Regions from separate parts of the Cupriavidus sp. GA3-3 genome, predicted to be linked through region 3. Evidence: predicted binding sites of a transcription regulator. Region 3 holds the regulator's gene; each other region holds the start of a gene.
What was found. Region 3 encodes FNR, which switches genes on or off when oxygen is low (the NO sensors DNR and NnrR bind a similar motif). Its sites were predicted from a motif close to TTGATNNNNATCAA; they were not measured.
Positions count from the first base shown of each region.

Region 1: C265_RS21255 (universal stress protein) is a predicted target of FNR. The motif match lies at 6,349-6,362, and genes of this name have one in related genera.
Region 2: C265_RS18580 (hemerythrin domain-containing protein) is a predicted target of FNR. The motif match lies at 6,753-6,766, and genes of this name have one in related genera.

Region 1 covers NZ_KB944488.1:38,574-48,104, forward strand. Annotated here, with positions in the region: gene C265_RS21215 (thymidine phosphorylase family protein) at 1-537, shown strand, start outside; gene C265_RS21220 (pyridoxamine 5'-phosphate oxidase family protein) at 987-1,439, shown strand; gene C265_RS21225 (YgcG family protein) at 1,570-2,421, shown strand; gene ald (alanine dehydrogenase) at 2,675-3,790, shown strand; gene C265_RS21235 (universal stress protein) at 3,958-4,422, shown strand; gene C265_RS21240 (carboxypeptidase-like regulatory domain-containing protein) at 4,475-4,954, shown strand; gene C265_RS21245 (universal stress protein) at 5,299-5,751, shown strand; gene C265_RS21250 (DUF1488 domain-containing protein) at 5,792-6,070, shown strand; gene C265_RS21255 (universal stress protein) at 6,431-7,270, shown strand; gene C265_RS21260 (alpha/beta hydrolase) at 7,509-9,197, opposite strand; gene phbB (acetoacetyl-CoA reductase) at 9,281-9,531, opposite strand, start outside.
Region 2 covers NZ_KB944482.1:133,133-142,663, forward strand. Annotated here, with positions in the region: gene C265_RS18555 (penicillin-binding protein 1A) at 1-1,785, shown strand, start outside; gene C265_RS18560 (DUF1501 domain-containing protein) at 1,815-3,137, opposite strand; gene C265_RS18565 (DUF1800 domain-containing protein) at 3,151-4,740, opposite strand; gene C265_RS18570 (DMT family transporter) at 4,939-5,862, shown strand; gene C265_RS18575 (AraC family transcriptional regulator) at 5,846-6,610, shown strand; gene C265_RS18580 (hemerythrin domain-containing protein) at 6,869-7,489, shown strand; gene C265_RS18585 (TetR/AcrR family transcriptional regulator) at 7,753-8,361, opposite strand; gene C265_RS18590 (tripartite tricarboxylate transporter substrate binding protein) at 8,602-9,531, opposite strand, start outside.
Region 3 covers NZ_KB944471.1:213,703-223,233, forward strand. Annotated here, with positions in the region: gene rluB (23S rRNA pseudouridine(2605) synthase RluB) at 1-29, opposite strand, end outside; gene scpB (SMC-Scp complex subunit ScpB) at 35-889, opposite strand; gene C265_RS10995 (sulfite exporter TauE/SafE family protein) at 1,458-2,216, opposite strand; gene fnr (fumarate/nitrate reduction transcriptional regulator Fnr) at 2,295-3,020, shown strand; gene C265_RS11005 (hypothetical protein) at 3,084-3,329, opposite strand; gene C265_RS11010 (membrane protein) at 3,326-3,535, opposite strand; gene ccoG (cytochrome c oxidase accessory protein CcoG) at 3,565-5,037, opposite strand; gene ccoP (cytochrome-c oxidase, cbb3-type subunit III) at 5,087-6,004, opposite strand; gene C265_RS11025 (cytochrome oxidase) at 6,007-6,171, opposite strand; gene ccoO (cytochrome-c oxidase, cbb3-type subunit II) at 6,175-6,837, opposite strand; gene ccoN (cytochrome-c oxidase, cbb3-type subunit I) at 6,856-8,304, opposite strand; gene ccoS (cbb3-type cytochrome oxidase assembly protein CcoS) at 8,460-8,606, opposite strand; gene C265_RS11045 (heavy metal translocating P-type ATPase) at 8,610-9,531, opposite strand, start outside.

The sequences.
Region 1 (9,531 bases), on a different contig from region 3:
AAGCTCCGGATTCTGCGCACCGACGGCTCGCAGCCGGTGGGCCGGGGCGTCGGCCCTGCGCTCGAGGCGCTCGACGTGCTGGCCGTGCTGCAGTGCCAGCCGACGGCGCCCGCCGACCTGCGCGAACGCTCGCTGCTGCTGGCGGGCGAGCTGCTGGAGTTCTGCGGTGCGATACCGCCCGGGCAGGGACGGCTGCTGGCCGGCAGCCTGCTCGACAGTGGTGCCGCCTGGGCCCGGTTCCAGGCGATCTGTGAAGCGCAAGGGGGGCTGCGCACCCCGGGGCAGGCGGTGTTCCGGCGCGACGTGGTCGCAGCCCGCAGCGGCATCGTGACGTCCGTCGACAACCGGCACGTCGCGCGCACGGCGAAGCTGGCCGGGGCGCCGCGCCGGCAGGTGGCCGGGCTGGAACTGCATGTGCGCGCCGGCGACGAGGTCGTAGCCGGCGCACCGCTCTGTACGCTGCATGCCCAGGCGTCCGGCGAACTGGAATATGCGTTCAGCTACGCCCTGGCGCATGACCCCTTCCGCATCGAATAGCTCCAGTGGGCGGCCGGCAGCGGCCGCCCGCACCAGCAGCACCGGCACCGTCGATCTGCACACCTCCCCCTCGGCCACGCTGCCCATCACCAGGTGCCGGAAGCGGTTCCCGGGTGCGGGAGCGCAGACATTGCTTCCGGCTTAGGCGGGGGGTAGGCCGGTTGATGCGGGTCAGCGGGCGGGCGGGCGGTCGGCCGGCCAAGGGGACTCTGGGCTTCGTTGACAGCCATCAACACGCATGCGCTTGCGACCGCTACTTTGGAAATAGCCCATAGCCGAAGCCGAGGTAGCTAGGGGGAGAGGCAAGACATGGGCCTGAACCAGCCATTGCTGTCGTGGAATGAAGAAGATGCGGGGCATTTGTCCAGGAACGTGCCGGCTGGAGATCGCTCCCCCGGCCGTGCCGGCCCCGTTGGTGTTGTTTGTACTGGCGTAACAGGTGACCAAATATGGACGAAGAGACCAGACAGAAGATCCTGACCTTGTTGAACCAACACAGGATCATGACGCTTGCCACCTTGAGGCCGGATGGCTGGCCTCAGGCTACCACTGTGGGTTATGTGAATGAGGGTCTCACGCTCTACTTCCTCTGTGGTCCGGGCAGCCAAAAGGCGGCCAATCTGGCATTGGATGACCGTGTCTCGCTGACAATTGATCACGACACGCCAGATCTCATGGCGATTACCGGCCTGTCCATGGCGGCGCACGCGCAACCGGTGGTCGATGTGGCCGTAGCGGAGAGAATCCTCCGGATGTTCCCATTGAAGTATCCGGAGCAGATTGCCTTGCCAGTGCCGATGCCAACCGCGGAGGACGTCCGAATATTCAGGGTGACCCCGACAGTCATTTCCGTGCTCGACTATTCCAAGGGCTTCGGACATACGGATCTTGTCAGCTGCTGACACCTGGGTCCGCTGAGGGAAGTCAAGAGACCTTTCGTTGCGGAGGTGTGCCGTGCGCAAGATGTGGGCGGTGCTCGTCATGCCAGCCATTAGTCTGTGCCGCTGCGGCCAGCGCCCTCGGTGGTGCCAGTTGAACCTGCGCACGGCCGCGCGAGGCCTGCTTCTGGTGCTGACTGCCTTCGTGTTTCCCGGAGCCATCGCCGAGGTTGCCGTTCCGTCATTGACGGCGCGAGTGACTGACCTGACTGGTACGCTAACGCGCGCACAGCAGGCGTCCCTGGACCAGACGCTGCAGGCCTTCGAAGCCAGGAAGGGAGCTCAGGTTGCAGTTCTCATGGTTCCCACTACCCGACCGGAAACCATCGAACAGTATTCGCTTCGCGTGGTCGAGCAATGGAAGCTGGGACGTAACCGCGTTGATGACGGCGCGCTGCTCATCATCGCCAAGGACGACCGCACGCTTCGTATTGAGGTGGGTTACGGGCTCGAAGGCGTCCTGACTGACGCCGCGAGCAAGCGCATCATCAGTGATGATATCGTGCCCCGATTCAAGCGGGGCGACTTCTATGGCGGTGTGTCTGCGGGCATCGACCGCATGCTTGGGGTCATCGAAGGGGAGCCACTGCCACCTCCGGAGGAAAGAGCAGGGGATACGGGTGACCCCGTCCGGCAACTGATGCCAATCCTGCTTGTGCTCACTCTGGTTCTGGGTGGGTTACTGCGTTCCATGCTGGGGCGCTTCCCGGGTGCAGTCGCGACGGGTGGGGCCGTTGGAGTGGTCGCGTGGATGCTTTCTGGCGCCATCTTTGCCGGCATCGTTGCAGGGGCAATCGCGCTCTTGTTCACGCTGATGGGTGGCCCGCACATGGGCTTGCTGGCTATCGGCGGCCGCTCGGGAAGATATGGCGGCCGGTCGGGCCCCGGGGGATTCGGCGGCGGTGGCGGCGGCTTTGGCGGTGGTGGTGCTTCCGGCAAGTGGTGATGGCAAACATCAATCACATCTTGCGGCGTCCGCCGAGGGGGCGAAAATGGCGATATTTGGATGTGAAATGGCTGGGCAGCTATGTAACCCTTGGGCCCTATAATTATTTCGATATCTGCCGACATCGAGGCTGCCATGCAGGTGTCGCCGTACGTGTGGCCACGGACAGGCCTCGGTGCATCCGGCCGTGGACTGAGGATTCAAGCACCTGGTGCGGAATCTGCCGGAATTACCACGCGCGTGAGCAAAGGCCATGTGGATCGGCGTGCCTAAAGAAGTCAAGGACAACGAGTACCGGGTTGGCCTGGCGCCTGCCTGCGTGCGCGAACTTGTCAGCCGCGGTCACCAGGTCATGGTCCAGGCCGGGGCCGGGGCCGCGCTTGGCCTTTCCGACGCGCAATACGAAGCGGCTGGCGCGAAGCTGGCTGCCGATGCGAAGGCCGTGTACGACCGGGCCCAGATGATTGTCAAGGTCAAGGAGCCACAACCACGCGAACTGGCGCTGCTCAGGCCCGGGCAGATCCTCTATGCATACCTGCACCTGGCCGCGGACCGTGAGCTGACTGCCGCGCTGCTGCAATCCGGCGCTGTCTGCATCGCCTATGAGACGGTTACGGGGCCTGACGGTGGTCTGCCGCTGCTGGCCCCCATGAGCGAGGTCGCCGGCCGCATGTCGGTCCAGGTGGCGGCAGCCTACCTCGAGAAGCCGAACGGCGGCATGGGACTGCTGCTCGGCGGCGTCCCGGGCGTCGCGCCGGCACATGTCGTGGTGATCGGCGCCGGCGTGGTGGGCGCCAATGCTGTCCAGATCGCGGTTGGCATGGGGGCGCGCGTGACGGTATTGGACAAGAATATCGAACGACTGCGGCATCTCGGCTCCGTGTACGGCAATCGAGTCGTGACGGTCTACTCCAGCGCTGACAGTATCGAGCGCGCGTTGCTCTCGGCCGATGCGGTCATCGGCGCGGTGCTGGTGCCTGGCGCCGAGGCGCCCAGGCTGGTCACGCGTGCGATGGTCGCGCGCATGAAAGCGGGTTCGGTGCTGGTGGATGTGGCGATAGACCAGGGAGGCTGCGCCGAGACATCGCGCCCGACCAGCCATACGGATCCGACCTATGTGGTGGACGGCGTGCTGCACTACTGCGTGACCAACATGCCGGCAGCGGTGGCGAGGACCTCCACCTTTGCCCTGAACAACGCCACGATCGGTCATGCGATGGCCCTTGCCGACAAGGGATGGTCCCGCGCGCTCTCAGACGACCCCTACCTGCGGGCCGGGCTGAATATCTGTCGCGGGAGTGTGACTTATGCGGCCGTCGCAAGCGCCCATGGCTACGCCCATGTACCCGCCGAGCAGGTGCTGACCTGAGCGCGGCCGCCAGTATCGGCCGACACGTTGCTGTCGGCCACCCCTGGTGCAGCAGCACTGCCATGAGCCGAATCACAGCGGTGTGGCTGGCTTGGTTGACTGGCATCAACCCGCATGTCCTTGCGACCGCTAATTTGGGATGAACCACAGCCGAAGCCGAGGTCGCCATGTACCGCCGCATTCTCCTAGCCCTCGATGGCAGCCGTTCATCCTTGAATGCCCTGGAGCAGGCCGTGTCGATGGCGCTGACCACCGACGCCGAGGTCAGCGCCATGTTCGTCGTCGACGACAGCGACCTGTTCTTCGAGGTCAGCCCGGGTGACCGGCACTGGCTGATGGCCGACATCATTGCCTATGGCAAGCAGGTGCTGGCTCGTGCCGGCGAGCGCTTCAGTGCCGCCGGCGTGCGCTGGAGCAGCAGGTTGGCCGAGACGCCCGGCACCCCTGCGAAGATTGCCGAGGCGATCATAGCGGAAGCGGACCACTGGAGCGCGGACCTGATCGTCATGGGCACACACGGCCATCGCGGCGTGCGGCGCATGGTGCTGGGCTCGGTCTCGGAGCACGTGGTCAGCAAGACGGTTCGCCCCGTGCTGCTCGTTCGGCAGCAGTCGCGCGGCGATACGCCCTGACCGTTCGGTTCCGGCCTGCGAAAACCCCAATAATTCTTCCGGAGTGACGCAAATGCAGGTTTCAAGAAGCCTAGGCCTCGGCCTGTCGTCGCTGGCGATTGCCGTTGCGGCGGCGGGTTGCGCCACTCGCGCCGCGCCCGCTGGCGTGCAGATCATGGAGCAGCACGGCGTTTCCTACGTATCGGGTGGAGACGATGAGGCGGGCATGCAAAGCATGCTGGCCATCGCCGCGCGTTTCAATGTACGGCTGACGATGGTGGATGCCGGGCGCGGGAAGCCGCTGGGCGGTGCCACGGTGGTCGTGGCCAGCCAGGAGGGCCGCCCGGTGCTGCACACTACGGCTAGCGGGCCGCTGTTCTATATGCGACTCAGGCCGGGTGCCTATCGGCTCGCGGTCGGCTACCAGGGGCGGGACCAGATGCGCGACATCGTCGTCGCTGGCGAGCCGCTCGAGGTGACGTTCCGGCTGCCGGTCAATACGCTCGAGGACGACTGGCTGCTCTGCGCCACGACACCCTGTCCGCGTCGCTGAGCCTGCCGCTCGGACGTGTCGCCGCGGGCACGACACCGCGCAAGCAAGTTCGCGGCGGTTCAGGGACGATCCCGCGAAAGAGAAGCGACGGAACTGGAAGGGGAAGAAGAAGCGCTCAGGCTTCGTTCGGGGACAAGCAGGCGAGCCGCTCGGCGTGGGCAGGCCTGAATCCGCGAGCCGCAACCCCTGCGCGAAGACTGCCGATGCGCGCGCGACCAGCGGCGGTTGGAGCGCGGTACCGCGGCTTTGACACGTATCAACAGCAGTTGCGCCGGTTGCCCTACGCTGCATTTAACCAGTCCAGACCCGAGTCGCCACAGGCTCCCATCGCCGGAGAAACCGCTATGTACCAGCGCATCCTTGTCGCCATGGACGGCGGCGCCGCATCGGAACTTGCCCTGGAACAGGCCATGATCATCGCGCGCGCCGCCAACGCCGAAGTGGAGGTGGTCCATGTGGTCGATGACCGCAGCCCGTTTCTGGATGCCAGCAATCTGGATCCGGTGAGATTGATAGAGGACCTCACGACGGCGGGGCAAAGCGTTCTCGCTGCCGCCTCCGGCCGGCTTGCCGCAGCGGGTATTCGCCACGTAACGCGGCTGCTCGGTAAGCCTATGGTCGAGGGCGACGTTGCTGCCACGATCGCTGCCGAAGCCAATGGCTGGGGCGCTGATCTGGTTGTGATGGGTACGCACGGCCGCCGGGGAGTGCGGCGACTCGTCATGGGCAGCGTCGCGCGAAGCGTGATCAACCTGGCCGTCGCGCCCGTCCTGCTTCTCCGCGCCGAGGAAGCGTAAGCAGGCGAACAGATTTTGGAGGGCATTACGCCAGAGAGCTATGCATACGATCGACTTTTCCGGCGAGACGCCGGATTACTGCCCGACCGGGCCAAGCCTGCGGTGTGCCGTGAAGGTGGATGGCACACCGGCGACCTATGAGATCACTGCCGAGGCGCTTGAGGATCATTTCGGCGCACGCTCGTACCGCAGTGAAGATTTGCTGCCGGCATTCATGAGCAACCGCCAGGACATTGAACGCGTCGCGGGAGCGCTGTTCGAGATGACAGGTGCGCGGCACATCGTGCTGCACAGCGGCCATTTTCGCTTCGCGGTGTGAGGCGCACGTCCTGGCCGGCGGCAGCCGCCACCGGGCGGTGCGCGTCCTTACAAGGAGCTACCCATGAAGAATCGCTTGCAGTCATGCACACCGGAGAAACGGCCAGGATGGCGCAGGCTTGCCGCCTGCGCGTTGGTGCCGCTATGCACAGCGTGTACCGCCGTACCGGACCTGCTGCGGCCGCCGAAGCCACGCACCGCCGCGCTGGCGGCAGGCAGCCTGGGCCAACTCGTACCTGGTGCCAGCGGTATTGCCTGTAGCGCGGACACGAAGACGGCTTGATGCACGACAAATCCGGGGCGGGGTGGCGATATAGATTCAAGAAAAGCTCCGTCCGGGGCTGCCTGATGGAGTCAATCCATGGACTACGCAACGATCCTGGTTCATCTCGATGCCGGCCGCCGCGTGTACGACCGGCTGCACCTCGCCACCCGGCTGGCGCTGGAGTTTCATTCCACGCTGGTTGGCCTGCTAGCCGTCGGCAAGCCGGATCCCACCGCCGTGCGCTACCTGGTGGACGGTGACCGCAATCTTGCCTCTTACACCGAATGGCGGCATCAGGTCGGCGAGCGGGCCCGTCACGCCCTGATGGGCGCAACGGACGAGGTAACCGTCATTACGGAATGGCGGGCGCCGGACTGGGCCACGGCGGCAACGGTCCAGGCAGAGGCGCATCGGGCGGATCTTGTCATCCTCGGACAGCACGATCCCACTGATGAAGCCGCCTACGCCGAGCCCGGCTTTGTTGAATCCATTGTGCTGGGATGCGGGCGGCCGGTGCTGGTGGTTCCGTATGCGGGCCGGTTCCCGAGCGTTGGCAAGAACATCATGGTGGCGTGGAACGGCAGCCGCGAGTCGGCGCGGGCCATCCGCGATGCGCTTCCGCTCCTGCAGCGCGCGGGCACTGTGGAGGTGGTCTCGTGGACACCGTCTGGGGTTCTGAAGGGGACATGGGTTTCGCCGCCTCAGCATGCCGTGGACTGGCTGGGTCGGCATGGCGTGGCGGTGCAGCTTTGCACGTTTGGAGCGGAAGACGGCGAAGACGTCGGCCAGATGTTACTCTCACACGCCGCGGACCGAAATGCTGACCTGATCGTCATGGGGGCCTACGGGCACAGCCGGGTGCACGAGCTGGTCCTTGGCGGTGTCACCCGCACGTTGCTTGAGTCGATGACAGTGCCGGTCCTGATGTCGCACTGATATTGCCGCAGCGCCTCGGCGATGCGATGAAGTGAGGTGCGGTGCGGTTCGGCTGCTGCCAGGGAGCGGGATGTGGGACAAAACCGAACACTCCACCAGCTTGCGCGGGGTTTCTGGAATGAGTTCCTTAGGCGTCGGCCGGCATTTCCCGTGTCCGACGGCATGTTTCCATTCGATCCGGCTACCCGAAAGTTTGCCCGCTCGCAAGGTTGCCAGGCGCAGCACAGTGAACAAGAGGCTAGGGTTCCAGCACGTAGGTACCAGGAGCGTCCGCGAGCCCCTGGCCCGGCGCCTGTCGCGTGCAGCGCGCTGTCGAGTGGGCCACTAGCCAGTCATGCCACGCCGGCCACCAGGAACCGTCGCGGTACACAGCTACGTTGAGGAATTGCTCCGGGCTCAGGTAGGGCGCGGCGGGCAATCGCGTATGCATATGGTAGCGCCGGCCCGGGTGGCCCGGCTCGGACACGATGCCTGCGTTGTGGCCGCCCGAGGTCAGCAAGAAGGTCAGTTCAGCCTTGGTCAGTAAGTGCAGCTTGTACACGGAGCGCCAGGGCGAGACGTGGTCGTGTTCGGTGCCAACCACGAAAAGCGGGAGGTCGAGGTCCGACAGGGCGACGGGCTGTCCGCCCACGCACAGCTTGCCGGTGGCCAGCTCATTGCCCAGGAACAGCTTGTGCAGGCATTCCGAATGCAGGCGGTAAGGCAAGCGGGTGGTGTCGCGGTTCCAGGAGACCAGATCGTTGGCGCGCAAACGTTGGCCGAGCAAATACTCGCTCATTACGCGCGACCAGATCAGGTCCTGGGCGTTCAGCATCTGAAAGGCAGACTTCATCTGAGGCCCGTCCAGATATCCCTGACTCCACATGAGGGCGTCGAGCGTGGCGAGCGAGCTCTTGTCGATGAACAGGCCCAGTTCGCCCGGATCATGGAAATCGGTCTCTGCCGCAAAGAGCGTCATGCTGGCCAGTGGCCCGCCGGCGGCGTCGCGGGCGAGCATGGCGGCACCCGTGGCAAGCAGGGTGCCGCCCAGGCAATACCCGGCGGCGTGGACGTGCGCGCCGTCGCAGCGCGCGTGCACGGTGTTGAGCGCGGTCAGAAGCCCGGCCTCCAGATAGGTGTCAAGCCCGAAGTCGCGGGCCGAGGCGTCCGGGTTCTTCCATGAAATCATGAACACGGTATGGCCGCTCTCGACCAGGTAGCGCACCAGCGAATCCTCGGGCTTCAGGTCGAGGATGTAGTACCGCATGATCCAGGACGGCACGATCAGCACCGGCTCGCGCCAGACTGTATTGGCGCCAAGGGCGGGCGCATACTCGATCAGTTCAATTAGTGCGTTGCGGAACACCACCTTGCCAGGCGTGCGCGCCACGTCGCGCCCGGGTAGAAATTCCAGCGCGGGGCGCCCCGCAGGCAGCCCAGGCACCTTTGACAACAGCTCACTGGCGTCCTGCAGCCAGTGATGGGCGCCTTGCAGGAAGTTGGCGCCGAAGGTGCTCGAGGCGGTCCTGGCAATGGTCGGATTCATCCACCAAACATTGCCGGGCGCGAGCAGGTCAAGCCATTGCCGGGCGCAGAAGGCGACGATGTGCTGGTGATGACGCGACAGGCCGTCAATATCCTGCGTCAGCGACTCCCAGAAGGCTTCGTTGCGCATGAACGCATCGCGCCAGCAGCGATAAGGCCAGTCCTGCCAGCCGGCATCGGCAAAGCGCTGATCGCTGAGGTCAACGGACGGCGGCTCGGCCGCGGTCGGCAACAGCCGTGGCCAGTCCTCGATGCTGTGCTGCAGCCACACCTGCCATGCCTGCACAATCTTTGCCGGGGAGATGCCGAGCTGCAGCGCCCAGTCGAGTCCGGCCAGACTTGCCGAGATCACCGACAGGCCCCCGGTGGCACGGGCCAGGCCGGCGCGGATCTGCTTGTCCATCCAGACTTGCGCCGGTATGGCGGCCTGCGGCGCGCATTCCGGCATGGCCGACAGGCTGGGCGGTGACGTCCTGTCGTCGATCCTCATTGCAGGTGTTGCCCGCCGTTGATGGCAAAATTCGCGCCAGTGACGAAGGCCCCGTCGTCGCTGCACAGGTAAGAGATCAGCGCCGCGACCTCGGCCGGCTTGCCTAGCCGGCCGACCGGGATAGTCGGCAACACGTCCCGCTCGAGGATCTCGGCGGGCATGTCCGTCACCATGTGCGTATCCAGGTAGCCCGGCGAAACGGTGTTGACGGTGATGCCTTTGCGTGCGAGTTCCAGCGCCAGCGCCT
Region 2 (9,531 bases), on a different contig from region 3:
GTGCTGGGCCAGATGGTCAAGCGCGGCAAGCTGGATGCGGCGCGCTACGAGCAGCTGAAGAAGCGCCCGCTGCGCATCGACTTCGAGCGCCAGACCGAGCCGCCAGGCCCCGCGCCACATTTCGCGCAGCAGCTGCGCAAGTGGCTGATCGGCTGGGCCGACCGCAATGGCTACGACATCTACGCCGACGGCCTGGTGGTGCATACCACCATCGACGCCCGCCTGCAGGCCATGGCCACGCAGGCCGTGGTGCAGCAGGGCAACCGGCTGCAGGCCATCGCCAACGCGGCCTGGGCGCCGCGCGCGGGCTGGGCCGCCAACCTGCCGCTGGTGCAGGCCTTCGTGCGCGAAACCCCGGAGTACCGTGCCGCCATCGCCGCCGGCACCGCGCCGGAAGAGGCGCTGCGCCATCTGATGTCCGACCATGCCTTCATGCGCGCGCTGCACCAGCAGAAGACGCGCATCCAGGCGGGCTTCATGGCCATCGATCCGCGCAACGGCGAGATCCGCGCCTGGGTCGGCAGCCGCGACTACACCCAGGACGCGTTCGACCACGTGCAGCAGGCGCGCCGCCAGCCGGGCTCGACCTTCAAGCCCTTTGTCTACGGCGCGGCCTTTGAAGAAGGCAAGACCCCCGACGACACGCTGGTGGACCAGCCGGTGGAAATCGAACTGGCTGGCGGCGAGGTCTGGCGCCCCACCGATGAAGGCCGCCCCACCGGCCGCGCCATGACGCTGCGCGACGGCCTGGTCTATTCGCGCAACACCATCACCGCGCAGCTGATGCACGAAGTGGGGCCGACGCGCGTGGCGCGGCTGGCGCGCGACATGGGCGTGCGCGACAGCCAGCTCGACGTGGTGCCGTCGCTGGCGCTGGGCACCAGCCCGGTCACGCTCAAGGAGATGGTGGCCGCCTACGGCACCATCGCCAACGCCGGCGACTACATCGCGCCCACCATGGTGACGCGCATTGAAGACCGCCAGGGCAATGTGCTGCAGGTGTTCCGGCCGGCGCGCGCCGAGCACGCGCTGCCCGCCGCCACCACGCAAACCCTGCTCGACGTGATGCGCGACGTGATCGACCGCGGCACCGGCGCCAGCATCCGCTCGCGCTTCGGCATCCGCGCCGACGTGGCCGGCAAGACCGGCACCACCCAGGACAATGCCGACGGCTGGTTCATCCTGATGCATCCGGAACTGGTGGCGGGCGCCTGGGTCGGCTTCAACGACAGCCGCGTCACGCTGCGCAGCGACTACTGGGGCCAGGGCGCGCACAGCGCGCTGCCGATGGTGGGCGACTTCTACCAGCGCGCGCTGCGCTCGCGCATCGTCGACGGCCGCGCGCGCTTTGCCGAGCACGAAGAGACCAGCCTGTTCGCATCGCTGGGAACGCAGCTGCGCGGCTGGTTCAGCCAGCTGTTCACGCGCGACAAGGCCAGCGAGACCCCGGCGCCGCGCCCGGCACCGCGTCGGCCGGCGCTGCCCACGCCGGAGGCCGAGGTCGCGCCGCCGGCCGGCGCGGCATCGTCTGCCGCGGTGGATGTCGGCCCGGATGAGTCCAGCCTGGCGCTGGATCGGGGGGAGACGGTGATTGCGGTGCCGCAGGACATGAGCGCGGGCAGCGCTCCGGTTGCGCCACCCCCTCAGGCCGAACCAGCGCCTAACGCCGCCCCTGCCTCCCCGGCTTCCGCAAATCCGCCCGCACCGCCCGCACCGCCTGCGCCCCCAGCGCCCATCACGCCCCTCGCGCCAACCATCATCACCCCAGCCAACGGCAGCAACTGAACGCCCCTCCGGACAGCGCGGCGCGGGGGCTACACCAACCCGATATCCCGCCCCCGCACCCCCGGAAACACCTGCGCCAGCCGCGCCTCATCGAGCCCGTACAGCCTGCGGAAGACCCCGCCCAGCACCGCGCGGTACTCATTGCGCACCGGCCAGTCGCGGTTCTGGTTGAGCGTGGCTTGTTCCACCGCTACCTGCTCACCAGCGATGCGGCCGCCACGCACGGTGCCGCCCGCGATCCAGTAGACGGTGCCGTGGCCATGGTCGGTGCCGCGCGTGCCGTTCTCGCGGAAGGTGCGGCCGAACTCGGACAGCACCACCACGGTGGTCTTGTCCCACACAGGACCCATCTCGGCGGCGAAAGCAGACAGGCCGCGGCCGAGGTTGTCGAGCAGGCCGGCCAGTTGCCCCTGTGCGCCGCCCTGGTTGACGTGGGTGTCCCAGCCACCCACGTCGATAAAGCCCAGGTTGAAGCGCTCGCGCATCAAGCCCGCCATGCGCCGGGCCTCGACCTCGAATCCGCGCGCGCTGAGCGAGCGGCGGTTGGCGGCCTGCATTTCCTGCATGCGCGCTGCCATGGTGCCGGCGTCGTTGCCTGACATGCCGGGCTGCGGCTGCGCCTGGCGCGCCACCGTTTCGCGCAGCTCGAAGCCTTCATCGATCAGCGATTCGAAACGCGTGCCACGGTACATCTGCGCCAGCAGCTTCGCCTGGCGCGCATCGAACGGGGTGCGGCCGCTGCCCTTGAGCGAGACATTGGGCACGTCGCGCGGACCGGACAGCACCATCGGCAGGCCGTCGGTGAAGGCCACGGGCGCGGCCTGCCCGCCCATGGCCTGCGCCAGGCGGTTCAGGAAGCCGCTGCCGCGCAGCGCGGCCACGGACTTGCGGTCCTCGCCTTCGCCGGGCAAGCCGGCCTCGATCCCGTCCTGGGTCTCGAAGTGGCTGCGCGACAGGTCGTGCGTGCCGGCGAACGGCACGAAGGCCAACTGGCCGCGCTGCCATAGCGGCAGCATGGTCGCGGCCAATGCCGGGTGCAGCGCCCAGTCGCCGATGCCGCGCGCGGCGCTGTCGGCGGCAAAAGCCGGCGCCAGCGCCACTGCCGCGTTGGGGTCAGCGTCCGCACCGGCCGCGGGCGGGCGGCGAATGGCGATATTGGGCCGCGCGGCGTAATAGAAATCACTGCCGGCCGGCACCAGCGCGCTGGTGCCGTCATAGCCGCCGCGCAGGAACACCAGCAGGAAGCGCGCATCGGCCCGCGCCGGCAGCGCATAGACACGCGAGGCGATGGCGGGCAGGGCCAGCCCCAGCGTGGCGCCGCCCATCGTTTTCAGCCATTGTCGGCGTTGCATGGTCTGCTCCCTGTCAGCGCTGCATCCACTCGGGCGAGCCGAGCAGCACGGTATTCCATTCGGCCTGCGATTCCGCCTGGCCCAGCGCGGCGCGCGTGGCGGGGCCAAGGGTGGCTTCGATGGTGTCGAAGTACAGCTTGTTGCCGATCATCGGAAAGCGCGCGCCGCGCGGCCTCGCGCCATCGCCTGCAAACAGTCCCGCCGGCCCCGAGCCGATCGCGCGCGCGATCTCGAAGCGCCGCACCATCTGGCCCGAGCTGGCCCACGCGCTTTCCGACGATGGATAGCCGTCCGGCGCCACGTGGCCGTAGAGCGGCTCGCCGAGCTGGTTCAGCCAGTTCATCACCGGGCGCAGGTTGGTCACGGGACGACCTTCATAGGCGAGCCGCATCGACGACACCACATAGACCATCGGATCCTTGAACTTGCGCGTGGGCGCCGCCAGTTGCCGGTCCAGTTCCGGCGCCAGGAACAAGGTGCGCAGCACCGCGGCGATATCGCCATCGGTGTACGTGAAGGTCTGCGCCATGCGCTCGACCAGCGCCGGCGGCGGGTTGTCGGCGATGAAATAGGCGGCCAGCTTGGCGCTGATAAAGCGCGCGGTGGCCGGCTCGCGCGCCAGGATCGACACCGCTCGCGCCACTTCGTCGAAGCCGGCCGGCTCGATGCGCTGGCCCAGCAGCGTCTTCGCACCGAAGTCATGGCGCGCGGGGTTGAATTCGAACAAACCCTCACTGCGGTACAGCCCCGCGCGCGCCGGCGGCAGCCGCGGCAGCGGCGTGCCGCGCAGGTTGACGCCCACGCCGGTCAGCACGCGCGCCAGCTCCTGCACGTCCTGCTGGGTGTAGCGGGAGCCGCTGGGGCCGCCCGATACGCCCATGGTATGCAGCTCCATCAGCTCGCGCGCGTAGTTCTCGTTGATGCGGTTGGCGCTGCTCTGGGCGTTGTCGAGGTAGACCAGCATGGCCGGCGCGGTCACGCTGGCCATCAGCAGGTCGCGGAAGCGGCCCAGCGCGTGCGGGCGGATGGCGCGCTCTTCGTAGTCGGCCAGCAGCAGCCGGACCTGGCCCTTGCCCGAGTAGACGTTGAAATGGTTCATCCAGAACCACGTCATTTGCTCGCGCAGCTGCGCCGGAGAATACAGCGCGCGCAGCAGGTGGCGCCGCGCGGCATCGGCCACGATCTCGCGGCCCTGCGCGTTCAGCGCCTGGCGGGCCTGCTGCTTGCTGTCGTCGTCGGGCAGCGCGTCGATGCGCTGGCGGGCGTCGCGTGCGGACTGGATCTGCGCGGCGGCATCGGCCTGCAGGTTGGGCAAGGCTGCGATGACGGCCGCCAGTTCGGGCGGATCGGCCAGCGGCAGCGTCAGTTGCTGGTCGAGGAAGCCCTTGCGGCCCAGCCGGCGCAGGTCGCCAAGGGTGGTCTGGTCAGCGCCGTAGGTGACAGTGTTGAGCCAGCGCAGGTCGGTGGCGGCGGTGCTGCCGCCAGCCTCGGCCGGCACCTGGGCGCAGGCGGCCAGGCACGCTGCCAGTGCCAGTGCCGCGGCGGCCCGCCAGGCGGCGAGCGCGCCCCGGCCGGATTGTCTCGAATGCTGCGCCGGATTCATGCCTTGCTCCTCGCCCTGTTCGATCAACATCACTATGTTACGTGGCAAGCGCACATTGGTTGACCCGGAGGCGCCGCCGGAGTGTTACCAGTGCTTTCAGCACGCCGATTGCCGGATTTGCCAAGACAGCGGCGCGCTGCCTGGCTAGCCTTGCGCTCTGTCCCTCCGATCCCGCCCCCGGCGGAAACGCCTGCTTGCATGTCGCGCCCCCTGTCCGCTGCCGCCTGGCTGCCCACCGTTGGTTTTGTCCTGATCTGGTCCACCGGCTTTATCGTCGGCAAGGCCATCGTGCCGCTGGCCGATACCAGCCTGTTCCTGCTGGGCCGCTTTGCCGTGGCGGCGCTAATGTTCGTGGCCTGGTCGCTGGCGGCGCGCGCGGCCTGGCCGCCGCTGCGCGAGGCGCCGCGCCACCTGCTGGCAGGCGCGCTGATGCAGGGCATCTACCTGTGCGCCGGCTACGGCGCCGTGGCCAGGGGCCTGCCGCCGACGATCATGGCCCTGCTAGGCGCGCTGCAGCCGCTGCTGACCGCGCTGCTTGCCATCCCCCTACTGAAGGAGCTACCTTCCAGGCGGACGTGGCAGGGCCTGGCGCTGGGTGCGCTCGGCGTCGCGCTGGTGGTCGCCCCGGCGATGCAGGCCGGCATTCACCCGGCCGCGTCGGCCCTGTCGCCCTGGATCGTGCTGCTGGGCGTGCTGGCCATTGTCTCCATCACCATGGGAACCCTCTTGCAGAAGCCCGCCATCGCCGCCTGTGACTTGCGCGCCAGTTCCGCCTGGCAGAACCTGGGCGCCATGCTGGTAGCCGCCGCGATGGTGGCGATCCAGGCCGCCGACGCGCCGCTGCACTGGCATGGTGGCGTGGCGCTGTGGGCCGGACTGGCATGGGCGGCGATCGGCCTGTCGGGCGCCGGCACCTGGCTGCTGGTCAGCCTGGTGCGGCGTGGCCAGGCCGCCAATGCCGCGGCGCTGATGTTCCTGGCGCCGCCGCTGGCCGCGCTGCAGGCCTGGCTGCTGTTCGGCGAACGGCTGGATGCGGTGCAGGCGCTGGGCATGGCGGTGGCCGGCGCGGGCGTCTGGCTGTGCCAGACCCCTGGCAGGTTGCGGCATGCCGAAGCCCGCTGAACCCCAAGCCTCGCCGCTGGTCGAGCATCGGCGCTACCGCCCGCAGCCTGACGGCCACCAGCACGGCTACCACCAGTTGCTGTTCGGTCTGGCCGGCGCCACCGAGCTGGAGATCGACGGCCACGTCTATCGCGTGGACGACCGCACCGGCCTGATCGTGCCGGCCGGCAGCCATCATGAATTCCTGGGCTTGGACGGCAACCTGCAGCTGGTGGCGGACTTCCCGGCGCGCTCGGTGGCACTGCCCGCGCGGCTGATGACGCGCCCGCGCACGTTCCCGCTGGACGGCGCCTTCGGCAGCCGCGTGCGCGCGCTGGCGGCATGGCGCGCCGCCGCAGCAGCACGCGGGCCGCAGACCGACTGGCACCTGGCGGCAACACTGGCCGCGGCGCTGGCGGACTGCCTCGGCATGCCCGGCGACGAGCAGGTATTCCCGCTGATGGCCGTTGATGCCTACCTGCGCGCCAACCTGGCCGCGCCACTGCTCGTGGCGGAAGTCGCCGGGCATTTCGGCTGGAGCGTGCGGCGCTTCCAGACCCTGTTTGCCGAGGCCTTCGGCGATACCCCGCACCGCTACCAGACCCGGCTGCGGCTGGACCGCGCGCTGCAGCTGCTGACGCAATCCACGCTGCCGCTGGCCGAGATCGCGCTGGCGTCAGGCTACCCGGACCAGACCACCTTCACGCGCAGCTTCGCGCGGCGCTTCGGGCAGCCGCCCGGGGCGTGGCGGGCGGCCGCACGCGGCTAGCCTGCCTGCGCGGTAGTCGATTCTGGCACCGGACTAACCGTGGTGACCCTCTCGCGTCGAGGCGAGTTGGAGGGCGGCGCAGGTTGAACGTGCGGCGTATAAGGCTTCCGCCCCTTGCGAGATCCGAGCGCTTAGCGCCGCATTGATCTGCGTCAGACTCAGATCATGCAGGGAAGCTATTGTGTCAATAGGGCCCCGCGAGTCCCGATATCGCATCGGACTCAACGGTCTGCTTGCCCAGTTTCCCAGGAGGGCGCCATGGCCACCCCACTAGCCACCTCGCTTCCAACTTCACCTTCCGCCGCGCTTTCCACCCCGGGCCCGACACCGCTTGCCGCCTGGCATACCGACCATATCCATTTCGCCTCAATGCTCGACCTGCTGGAAAAGCAGGTCAGCACCTTCCATCAGGGCGAGCAGCCCGACTACGGCCTGATGGCCACGATCATCCAATACCTGCGCAACTATGGCGATTGCGTGCACCACCCCCGTGAGGATGTTGCCTACGCGCTGCTCGTGGACCGGGATCCCGGCACGCGGATCATCATCAGCCGGTTACTGCAGGAACATCGCGTGATCGCCACAGTCGGCGCGGAATTGCTCGACCGCCTGCGTGAAGCCCAGAGCGAGGTGGTCACCTCGCGAGCGGCACTGGAAGCGGCCGCCGCCATGTACCTGGTGTACTACCGCAACCATCTGTCCACCGAGGAGAAACAGGTCATGCCGCGCGCCGCCCGGTTCCTGACCGAAGCGGACTGGGCGGAGGTCGCCGCCATCGATCCGGCCAGTGCCGATCCGCTATTCGGCGCCAATGTGGAGAGGCGCTTCGCGACTTTGCGCAAGCAGATCGACAGTGAAGCGAACGCGTCCATGCACTGAACGTCGGTCGCTTCGCGGCACTGCCGGGCCTCGGCTCAGAACTTATGCCTGCGGCGAGTGTCTTGGCCCTGGCAGAAACCGTCCCGGGCTTTTTAACGGCATCCGGCAACAGCAATGACGGACAGGTATTGCAGCCTATTTGCCGCTCTGGCGGCCCAGCAGCACCGTCTCGCCGGTCTCGCTCGAGTGCCGGCGCAGGGCGTCGCGGACCGAGGCGCCGGTGCCCTCAGCCCCCCCTCAACATCGCCATGACGATGGTTCTTCTATAGCAACCACTCCCCGATCATCCGCAGGATTTCCGCCTTCACGGCTGCAGGGTCCATGGAAGCCCGGTTCAGGCGGTGCACGGAGATACCGCGCAGCAGGCTCATCAGGATGAAGGCCGCGGATTTTGTGTCCACGTCCGCCCGGATCTGCCCAAGGGTCTTCGCCTCGTTGAGCTTGTACTCGACGTAGGCCATGTTCTTTTCGTTGTAGTCGTGGACAAAGCCATGCAGCGGCGAGTCGGCAACGGACGAGTCAAGCACGATGAAAAACATCGCGCGGATACTGTTGACCGCGTTTTCCGGCCGCTGGGTGTAGGCGTCCACCAGCGAATAGATGCCGTGAATGCCGCGGGTATCGCTGCCGTCCTTCTTGCGCTGGGCATTGAATTCACGCGAGAGCTGTTCCAGACATTCCTCCAGCAGCTTTTCCTTGGAGCCGAAGTGATTGTGCGCCAGGCCGCGGCTATAGCCCGCCTTGGTGCCGACTTCATTCATCGTCAGCCCGGCGAGGCCTTTTTCAGAAATCAGCTCGATTGCGGCCTGCACCATACGGCTGACAGACTCCTCACGCCGTTGCTCCTGGGTGCGACTGGTTTGCTGTTTCATAGGTAGTGAGCGATATGTCGCCTGCGGCGCGCCGACCGGTGCATGGATCGGCCGGCTATGTCTCGAAGCAGTGGTAATGGTCCATGGCGCCGTTGTGGCTGCGTTGAACAGGATATGGGTCTGTTCACGCGGAGCTGCACGGCGCCCAAATTGTACCGAAGCGAACGGGCCACTTTTCAGAACTGCGTCGACACAAGGCCCTGCGTGCGCAGTTTCCGGCGCAGCAGTAAGGCCAGGCGCTCAACTCGGCCGGATATTGGCTTTTTCCGCCACACCCTTGAAGCGCAGGTATTCCGCACGCTGGAATTCCCCCAATTCGCCGAGCGCCTTCTTCAAAAAGGTACCCGCGCGCTTGGACTGGTATGCCTTTGCCGCCTCGGTCCCTTGCGCGGCGGAAATCGCTGCGGCAAGCTCCTTGAGCTTGTCCTGCGGGGTGCCGGCCTTCATCGAGAAGGACGACCACACGTAGGATTCAAAGTCCGCATAGCCCAGTTCCTTCATCGTCGGGACATTCGGCAACAGCTTGTCGCGCGCCCCGCCGGTAATCGCGAGCACGCGGAGCTTCTTGGCCTTTTCCATGGGGGCGATGCCGGTGATGTCGTTGAGGGCGATGTCCAGCCGGTTGCCGATCAGGTCCGTCACCATGGGCGCTCCGCCCTTGTACGGCACGGGCGTGGTCTTGATACCCGTTACCTGCGCCAGCCACTCGCCTACCAGGCGATAGCCTTCGGAATAATTGCCGATCGAGATCGGGTTGCCCGTGGCCTTGTAGCGGGCCACCACATCCGCAATGCTGTTGTAGGGTGAATCGTTGCCGGCCACAAAAGCGGCGGCGGAGATCGCCAGGCCGTGCAGCGGCACCAGGTCCTTGAACGGGTCGTAGCCCAGGTCCTTCACCATCACCGGGTTCACCGCGATCAGCGAGTTGCTGCCCAGCAGGATGGTGTTGCCGTCCGCCGGCTCCGCCAGCACAGTGCGCACGGCGATGAGGCCGCTGGCCCCCGGCTTGTTCTCGACCACGATGGAGCGTCCCAGCGCCTTGCCGATCAGCTCCGCGTAAAAGCGCGCGCCCTCGTCCGAGCCGCTGCCCGCCGTGAAGGGCACGATGACGCGAATCGCCTTGCCCTGCGCCCGGGCGATGTAGGGGAAACCCAACGCTGCCGCGCCCGC
Region 3 (9,531 bases):
GACAAGATATTCACTATCGGATGTTGCATGTTGTTCAGTTCGGCACGCGCTCGTCGTGCTCGCTCGGGTGCGGCGGGGTGCCGTTGTCCGGCAAATCGCCCCGCGCCCCGTCCGGATTGGGTGCGGCTGGTTCGGTGGAAGCGGCCTCGGCGGCATCGTCGGCTGCAGCTTGCAGCGGTTGCGCGTCAAAGCCATTGGCGCCCTGGTCGACCGGGCCGGTCGTCTCGGCTTCGTTTGCGACGGATGCTTCAGCCACATCCGCCGCGTGCGCGGCGGGGTTGGCAAAAGCCTCTTCGTCGGCGCTGGCCGCCTTGTTTGCAGCCAGGTCTTCAAAATTGATGGCCTGCTGTTCCAGCAGGGTTGCCTGCGCCTGCGCCTGGGCATCTTCCAGCGGCGGCAGCTCATCCAGCGTACGCAGGCCAAGATCGTCCAGGAACGCCTTGGTGGTCGCATACAGCGCCGGCCTGCCCGGCACGTCGCGGTGTCCGATCACCTCGATCCAGCTGCGGTCCTCAAGCTTCTTGATGACTTCCGTGCTGACCGTCACGCCGCGGATTTCCTCGATATCGCCGCGGGTCACCGGCTGCCGGTAGGCAATGATCGCCAGTGTTTCCATCACCGCGCGCGAATATTTTGGCGGCTTTTCTGGATTCAGCCGATCCAGGTATTCACGCATTTCCGGCCGGCTCTGGAAGCGCCAGCCGCTGGCCAGGGCCACCAGTTCCACGCCGCGCGGCCGCCAGTCCTGGCGCAGTTCATCAAGCAGCACGCGGATGGTGTCTGCGCCGACGTCGTCGTCAAACAGCCGCCGCAGATCATTGACGCGCAACGGTTCCTGCGCGCAGATCAGCGCCGTCTCGAGGACGATCTTCGCCTCTTGGGTATTCATGTTGATGGTGTGCAGCCTGTCTTTGCACCTGCTCCCGGACGGATCCGGGGCACCGGAGATTTTGGATACAGCGGTGCGAAAGCCACCGCCATCTCATTGCGCAGCTAGCCGGATACCTGCTGCATCCAAGCCGTGCACTTCCCTATCTTTGCATCGAGTTGCCGGGCGTTCCGGCAGGAGATCGTTCGCATGCGGTTATGGGCCAGCCAGCGAACCTCTTGCGTAGCGCGTCCGCACATACCGGACGTCGCTGTCAGCGAACTGAAGGCCTCGGACGCAAGAAAAACGGGTATCGGGAGCAAGGCCGGCATCGCCAACACCGCAGTGCCAGCCGGACTTTTGAACCAGATCTTTTGAACCGGATGGACTGTGGGGACGGGACGGGCATCGAAAACCTTCCGCTTCCCCTGCCCTGAACTCACCTTCTGGTATGAAGGCCGCCTGGCGCTGCTCGCCCGCTGCTTACCGCGGCTCACAAGACACCGCGCGATACCGCAATGTTGGCGATTGTATGGCATTCCCGCCCCCGCCTGCAACCATCATCCGTTGCCGGCGCAGCGCCGGCGCCTCAGAACACCAGGCAGAATCCATGCTCGGCCAGCGAATGTGGCAACAGCACCGCTCGCGCAATGCCAAGGCCGCCGAACGCCATTACCGCCAGGCCGGCCCCCAGTCGCACGCCGGGACGTCGCGACAGCGTACGCAAATAGCCTGACAGGCCGGAGAGCACCAGCAGGTTAGGCAGTGTGCCGAGCCCGAACACGCCCATCACGAGTGCGCCGGACGCCGCATTGCCCGCCAGCAGCGCGAGCGTGAGCGCCCCATAGACCATGCCGCACGGCACCAGCCCCCACGCCAGGCCCACGCCGTATCGCCGCGCCAGGCAGCCGCGTGCGCGCACAAAGGACGGCATGCCGCGTGCCACGCCACCCAGCCGGCGCGCCACCGCTGCGCTGGCACGCGACGCCAGCCGCTCCAGCCAGTCGACGGTAAACGTGTTGCCGCGCAGCAACCGCCAGCCCGACCCCAGCAGCATGACGCTGCCCGCGCCGAACAGCCAGCGCTGCACCGGCAGATAGTCCTGTTTCCACGCCGAAGCACCGACCGCGCCTAGCGCGGCCCCAAGCAGCATATAGGTCGAGATCCGGCCCAGGTGCATTATCAGCAACTCGCCGAGCCAGGCGGCACGGCTGGGCACCAGACTGATCGTCGCCGCCGCGCCGTGACGCTGCTCCACGGCCAGCGCCACGCCGCCGCACATGGCGGCGCAGTGGACCCCGCCCAGCAAAGCCAGCAGAAAAACGCTGATCAGTACGCCAAGTGTCAATTCTCACTCCCTACCACATCACATCGCACGGTAAAATGCCGTTATCGCGCCCTCGCTGCCATTTCTAGCAGGTTCCAATTGCTCACCTCCATTCCCATTACCGAGATGTCACCACGCTGCTCCACCTGTGCGATGGGGCAGCTGTGCCTTCCGGTCGGCATGTCGCAGCAAGACCTCGCCAAGATGGACACGCTGGTTCAGGAACGCATCCGTGTGCACAAGGGTGAAACCCTGTATCGCATGGGCGATCCGCTCACCGCGGTCTATGCCGTGCGCTTTGGCACGCTCAAGACCCACGTCACCACTGAAGACGGCCGCTCGCAGATTACCGGCTTCCACCTGCCCGGCGAAATTGTCGGTCTCGACGGGCTGGGCGAGATGCAGCATGCCTCCGATGCCGCCGCGCTGGAGGACACCGAAGTCTGCGTGGTCCGCATGAGCGAGTTGCAGTCCCTGTCGGCAGACCTGCCGTCGCTGCAGCAGCAGTTCCTGCGCCTGATGGGCAAGGAAATCACGCATGACCAACTGATGCTGGTCACGCTGGGCTCGATGCGCGCCGAGGAACGGCTTGCCGCCTTCCTGATCAACCTCTCTGAGCGCCTGTCGGCACGCGGCTATTCGGCGTCCGAGTTCGTGATGCGCATGAGCCGCGAAGAGATCGGCAGCTACCTGGGCCTGAAGCTCGAAACCGTCAGCCGCCTGTTCTCCCGCTTTGCCGAAGCCGGCCTGATCCAGATTCGCCAGCGCCACGTCAAGCTCGTGGACATCGACGGCATCAAGCAGCTCTACAGCCGCTCCTGCTAAGCGGCCAAGGCGCTGCCAGGTACCGCATGCGGACATGGCAGCGCAGACCTCACACCGATCCGCTTATTCCAGTTCGTCGGTATCGCTGAGCCGCGTCGGCATGGTGTAGAGCGTCAGTCCGCTGGACAACGCGCAGAACACCCAGGCCATCAGGAAACCAACGGTGTAGACCGATTCGCGGGACGCTTCGATCGGCTGGCCGAAGAAGTTCAGGTCACCGGGATCCACCACCGAAAACACCGTCGCGGTCGCGAACCCGGCCATCAGGAACGCCGGCCAGAGTACCCACATCAGCCAGCGCAACCTCATGGCTGCCTCACAGCGGCAGCCTTGGGCGGCGCGGCGTCGGCCTTCTCGACCACCAGGCCATGGCGCGTTGCACCCTGCACCGGCATGTCCGGATGCGTGGATGCCAGCCAGATCGTCACGCCACACGCCACCATCGCCACCAGCGGGCCGCTCATCAACAGCCACGGCCACGGCTCCTTCCACCACGGATTGCCTTGCTGACTCATCTTGCCCCCTTCATCTTGACGACCTAGCTTCACAAATCGCGCGGCACGATGAAACTGGTGGATTGCCGGATTTCGGCATGCCCCCGCTCCGTGCCTTCGCTCGTCACCGTCACGTTGATCTTGTGCGTGCCCTGCGCCGCGGCCTCGATCGGCACGCGGATCCGGATCGGCAGCAACCGGTTGGACGTCGGCGCCAGCGATTCGGCCTGCTTGTCGTATTCCACGGTCAGGTTCTTCAGTTCGTCGCTGTCGGCGCGCACGCTGATCTGCATCGGCGCTTCGGTGGTGTTGATCAGCTGCAGGCGATAGACATTCTCGATCCAGCGGCCTTCCACTTCACGGCCGAGCGCACCACGGTCGCGGATGATGTCGACCTTCAGCGGCGTGCGCAGCGCGATCGAAGCCATGAACCCGGCCAGCAACGCCACCCAGATCACGGAATAAATGACCACGCGCGGGCGCAGCAGGCGCTTGCGTGATGCCGCCGCGGACAAGCCCTTGCGCATCGCGTTTTCCGAGGTGTACCGGATCAGGCCGCGCGGATATTCCATCTTGTCCATGACCTGGTCGCAGGCGTCGATGCAGGCGCCGCAGCCGATGCACTCGTACTGCAGGCCGTCGCGGATATCGATGCCCGTCGGGCACACCTGCACGCAGATGCTGCAGTTGACGCAGTCGCCAAGCCCCGCCTTGTGGTGGTCGGTCTTGCGCGACCGGCTTCCGCGCGGCTCGCCGCGGCCGACGTCGTAGGTCACGACATAGGTATCGCGATCCACCATCACGCTCTGGAAACGCGCATACGGGCACATGTACTTGCACACCTGCTCGCGCATGAAGCCCGCATTGCCCCAGGTGGCGAACGCGTAGAACAGCATCCAGAACGACTGCCACGGCCCCAGCGACAGGCTGAGCACCTCGCCGCCCAGTTCGCGGATCGGTGCGAAATAGCCGATGAAGGTAAAGCCGGTCCAGAGCGCAATCAGCACCCACAGGAAGTGCTTGGTCGCCTTGAGACGGAACTTGCGCAGGCTCCACGGATCGCCATCGAGCCGGATGCGGGCGATGCGGTCGCCTTCGACCCGCCGCTCGATCCACATGAAGATCTCGGTGTAGACCGTCTGCGGACAGGCATAGCCGCAGAACAGCCGCCCCGCGATCGCCGTGAACAGGAACAGCGCCAGCGCCGAGATGACCAGCAGCACCGCCAGGTAGATGACGTCCTGCGGCCACAGCACCAGCCCGAAGATGTAGAACTTGCGCTCGCCAAGGTCAAACAGCACGGCCTGGCGGCCATTCCATTGGAGCCAGGGCGTGCCGTAGTAGATCAGCTGGGTCAGGATCACCAGCCAGACCCGCCAGCTGGAGAATGCGCCCGTCACCGAGCGCGGGTAGATCTTGCGGCGGACCTCGTAGAGCGTTTCGTCAGAGGTCTCGCCCGGCGCAGCGGCCGACCGTTGCAGGTCGGCCGCCCGGGCCATTTCTTCGGTCCCGGGTGCGTTCATGGGCATGCTCTCCCGCGAGCTGCCAGCGCCCGCTCACATGAGTCGTCGGTCATTGCCCGGCTCCGCCCCCAGTATTGGACAGACCCCAGACATAGGCCGTCAGCATCCGGATGCGTTCAGGCGTCAGGATCTCCTCATGCGCAGGCATGTGGTTGTTATGGCCCTTCAGGATTGCGTCGACGATACTGCCTTCCGAGCTGCCATACAGCCAGACGTTGTCCGCCAGGTTGGGCGCGCCGAGCGCCTGGTTGCCCTTGCCGCCGGCGCCGTGGCATGCCACGCAGGTCGTCTTGAAGGCGCCCTCGCCACGCGACGCACGGATCGGGTCCGACGACAGGCCCGACAGCGAGCGCACGTATTGCGCCACGTCGCCCGCCTGCTTGGCGTCGATGGCCGCGGCAAACGGCGGCATCACGCCATTGCGGCCCTTGGTGATGGTCTGCTGGATGATGTCGGGTTCGCCACCATAGAGCCAGTCGCTGTCTGTCAGGTTCGGAAAGCCGCGGCTGCCGCGCGCGTCCGAGCCGTGGCATTGTGCGCAGTAGTTCAGGAACAGGCGCTGGCCGATCTCGCGCGCCTGCGGATCCGCCGCCACCTGCTTGACGTCCATCTTCAGGTACTTGGAGTAGATCTCGTTCTGCATTTTCTCCTGCGCCGCGCGGTGCGCGGCAAGTTCGCCCTGCGTGGAGAACTTCAGCACGCCGGCATACGAACCCAGTCCCGGATACAGCACCAGGTAGGCCAGGCTGAAGATGCAGGCCAGCAGGAACATCCACATCCACCAGCGCGGCAACGGGTTGTTCAGCTCGCGCAGGTCACCGTCCCAGACATGGCCGGTGTCTTCAGTGCCGCCGGCGGTCTTGGCGACCTTGCGTTGCGAGAACAGCAGCCACACGCACCAGACGATGCCGATGAGCGCGATAGCGGCAATGTAATAACTCCAGAATTCGGAAATGAAATCGCTCATGGCTAGGTGTTCCGGCTCGATGTTGTCGTGGTTTCGTCAGGCAGCGCGAACGGCAGCATGGCGGATTCCCGGTTAGCGGCCTGCCGGCCGGCGGACCAGGCCCACCAGCAGATCCCCAGGAAGACGACCATCGACACGACGGTCGCAATGGCAGTGATCATGGCCATGGCTTACTCCTTGGGTGCCGCAGCCGCGGCGGAATCCACGCGGACGTTGCGGCGGTTGGTGCCCAGGCCTTGCAGGTAGGCAACCAGCGCATCTTCTTCGGTCTTGCCCTTGAGCTCGTCCGGTGCCTTGGCGATCTCGGCATCCGTGTACGGCACGCCCAGGCGCACCAGCGCGCGCATGCGGGCCTGGATGTCGTTGGTGGGCAGCTCGGCCTTTTCCAGCCACGGGTACGATGGCATCACGGATTCCGGCACCACGTCGCGCGGATTGCGCAGGTGGATGCGCTGCCAGTCATCCGAGTAGCGCCCGCCCACGCGCGCCAGGTCGGGACCGGTGCGCTTGGAGCCCCACAGGAACGGGTGGTCGTAGACCGACTCGCCCGCCGTGGAGAAGTGGCCGTAGCGCTCGGTCTCGGCCTGCAGCGTGCGGACCTGCTGCGAGTGGCAGCCGACGCAGCCTTCACGGATATAGATATCGCGGCCCATCAGCCGCAGCGGCGAATACGGGGTGATGCCCGGATCCGGCTCGGTGGTGGAGTGCTGGAAGAACAGCGGCACGATCTGGACCAGACCCGCAATGCTGACCACGAGGATCGTGCAGATGATCAGCCAGCCGATGTTCTTCTCCAGCGTTTCGTGGGAAAAGAAGCGTTGTTTGTCGGACATCTTTCTATCCTGGATTGATCAGTGGGCAGAGGCAGTGATGCTGGCCGGAATCGGCGCATCCACGGCGGGCTTGCCGACAATGGTCTTGAGCACGTTGTAGGCCATCAGCAGCATGCCGGACAGGAAGCACAGGCCACCCAGCAAGCGAATCAGGTAGAACGGGTACTTGGCCTTGACCGCTTCGACGAAGGCATAGGTCAGCGTGCCGTCAGGCTGCGTGGCGCGCCACATCAGGCCTTCCATCACCCCGGCGATCCACATCGAGGCGATATACAGCACCACGCCAATGGTCGCGATCCAGAAGTGCCACTCGATCAGCCGGACGCTGTACATCTGCTTCTCGCCGAACAGACGCGGAATCAGGTAGTAGAGCGAGCCGATCGAGATCATCGCGACCCAGCCCAGCGCGCCCGAGTGCACGTGACCGATGGTCCAGTCCGTGTAGTGCGAGAGCGCGTTGACGGTCTTGATCGACATCATCGAGCCTTCGAACGTGGCCATGCCGTAGAACGACAGCGCCACCACCAGGAACTTCAGGATGGGGTCGGTGCGCAGCTTGTGCCAGGCCCCCGACAGGGTCATGATGCCGTTGATCATGCCGCCCCACGACGGCGCCAGCAGGATCAGCGAGAACACCATGCCCAGCGACTGTGCCCAGTCCGGCAGCGCGGTGTACTGCAGGTGGTGCGGGCCGGCCCACATGTAGGTGAAATTCAGCGCCCAGAAGTGGACGATGGACAGGCGGTAGGAGTAGATCGGGCGCTCGGCCTGCTTGGGAATGAAGTAGTACATCATCCCCAGGAAGCTGGTGGTCAGGAAGAAGCCCACGGCGTTATGGCCGTACCACCACTGGATCATCGCGTCCTGCACGCCGGCATAGGCCGAGTAGGACTTCCACAGCGACACCGGCATCTCGATGTTGTTGACGATGTGCAGCAGCGCGATGGTCAGGATGTAGGCGCCGAAGAACCAGTTGGCGACGTAGATATGCCGGGTCTTGCGCTTGACGATGGTGCCGAAGAACACGATCGCGTAGGCCACCCAGACCGCGGTGATCAGCAGGTCGATCGGCCATTCCAGTTCCGCGTATTCCTTGGAGCTGGTGATCCCCAGCGGCAGCGTGATGGCGGCGGCGACGATGACCAGTTGCCAGCCCCAGAACGTGAACGCGGCCAGCGGGCCGCAGAACAGGCGGGCCTGGCAGGTGCGCTGGACCACGTAGTACGAGGTCGCGAACAGCGCGCTGCCGCCGAAGGCGAAGATCACCGCATTGGTATGCAACGGCCGCAGCCGGCCAAACGACAGCCAGGGTGTGTTGAAGTTGAGTTCGGGCCAGATCAGCTGTGCTGCCAGCAGCACGCCGACGGCCATGCCGACGATCCCCCAGACTACCGTCATGACAGCGAACTGTCTTACGACGCCGTAATTGAAGGTGTCGACGCGTGAAGACGCGGCAGTGACATCCATTCAGACCCCCAAAGCTTAGAGAAAAGAAAAAACCTACTGACAGTGTGACTTTAGAAAAACCATGCTGCGTGTGCGTTGATCTTTATCAAGTCGCTCAGGGCATGCATGGAACCTGCGTGCTGGGCCCCGGTCGGAGGGCGCGCCGCGCGGCGGGTTCATGGCTTGTCGTTGTCCAGCAGGATCGATTCGGCGGGCCGGTCCAGGTCGTCGTACTGCCCGGCATGGAGGGCCCACCACAGCGCGCCCGCGATGACCACGACAAGCACCAGGCTCATCGGCACCAGCAGGTAAAGCGTTTCCATCTGTCAGACTCCCTTGTGGCGCGGCTTGCCGGCGCGCAGCAGGCGCCAGGCATTGGCCACTACCAGCAACGACGACAGCGACATGCCGATGCCGGCCATCCAGGCCGTGACCAGCCCCGTCGCTGCGAGCGGGATGGCCACGACGTTGTAGAAGAAGGCCCAGCCCAGGTTCTGGCGCACCACCCGGCGCGTCCGGCGCGACACCGCCAGTGCGGTGGCGATCTCGGCCACGCCGCCGTGCGTCAGCACCGCGTCCGCACCGGCCTGGGCCAGCGGCGCGCCGCTGCCGATGGCGATCGACACCTGGGCCTGCGCCAGCACCGGCGCATCGTTGATGCCATCGCCCACGGCCAGCACCACCGCCCCGCCCTGCTGCAGCCGCGCGACGTAGTCGCGCTTGCCTTCCGGGGTGACCGCGCCGGCTACGCAGGCTATGCCGAAGTGCGACGCCCACCAGTGGACCGCTTCGGCGTGATCGCCCGATACCAGGTGGCAGCGCACGCCAAGTTCACGCAGCCGCACGAGCAACTGCGGCGTCTGCGTCCGCTCCACATCGGCCAGGACGAAGCGCGCCAGCGGACCCGCTGGCGCGCCCAGCCACACCACGGTGGCGCCAGGATGGTCCGCGTCGCTGCGCCAGGTGTCCGGTGCCTGGCCGCTGTCGGGCGCCAGCGCCGCGACAAAGTCGGCGCGGCCGAGCCGCAGGCGTTGGCCATCGACGATCGCCTCCAGGCCCTGACCCGGGACGTTGCGCATGTCGGACACCTGGAGCGACATGCCGGAGTTACCCTGCGCCGCGGCCACCAGCGCGCGCGCGATCGGATGTTCGCCACCGCGCTCCATCGCGGTGGCCAGCGCCTGGCATCGGGTCCGATCGGCGTCAGCCAGCGGCTCGACCGCGGCCACGGCAAAGCGCCCTTCGGTC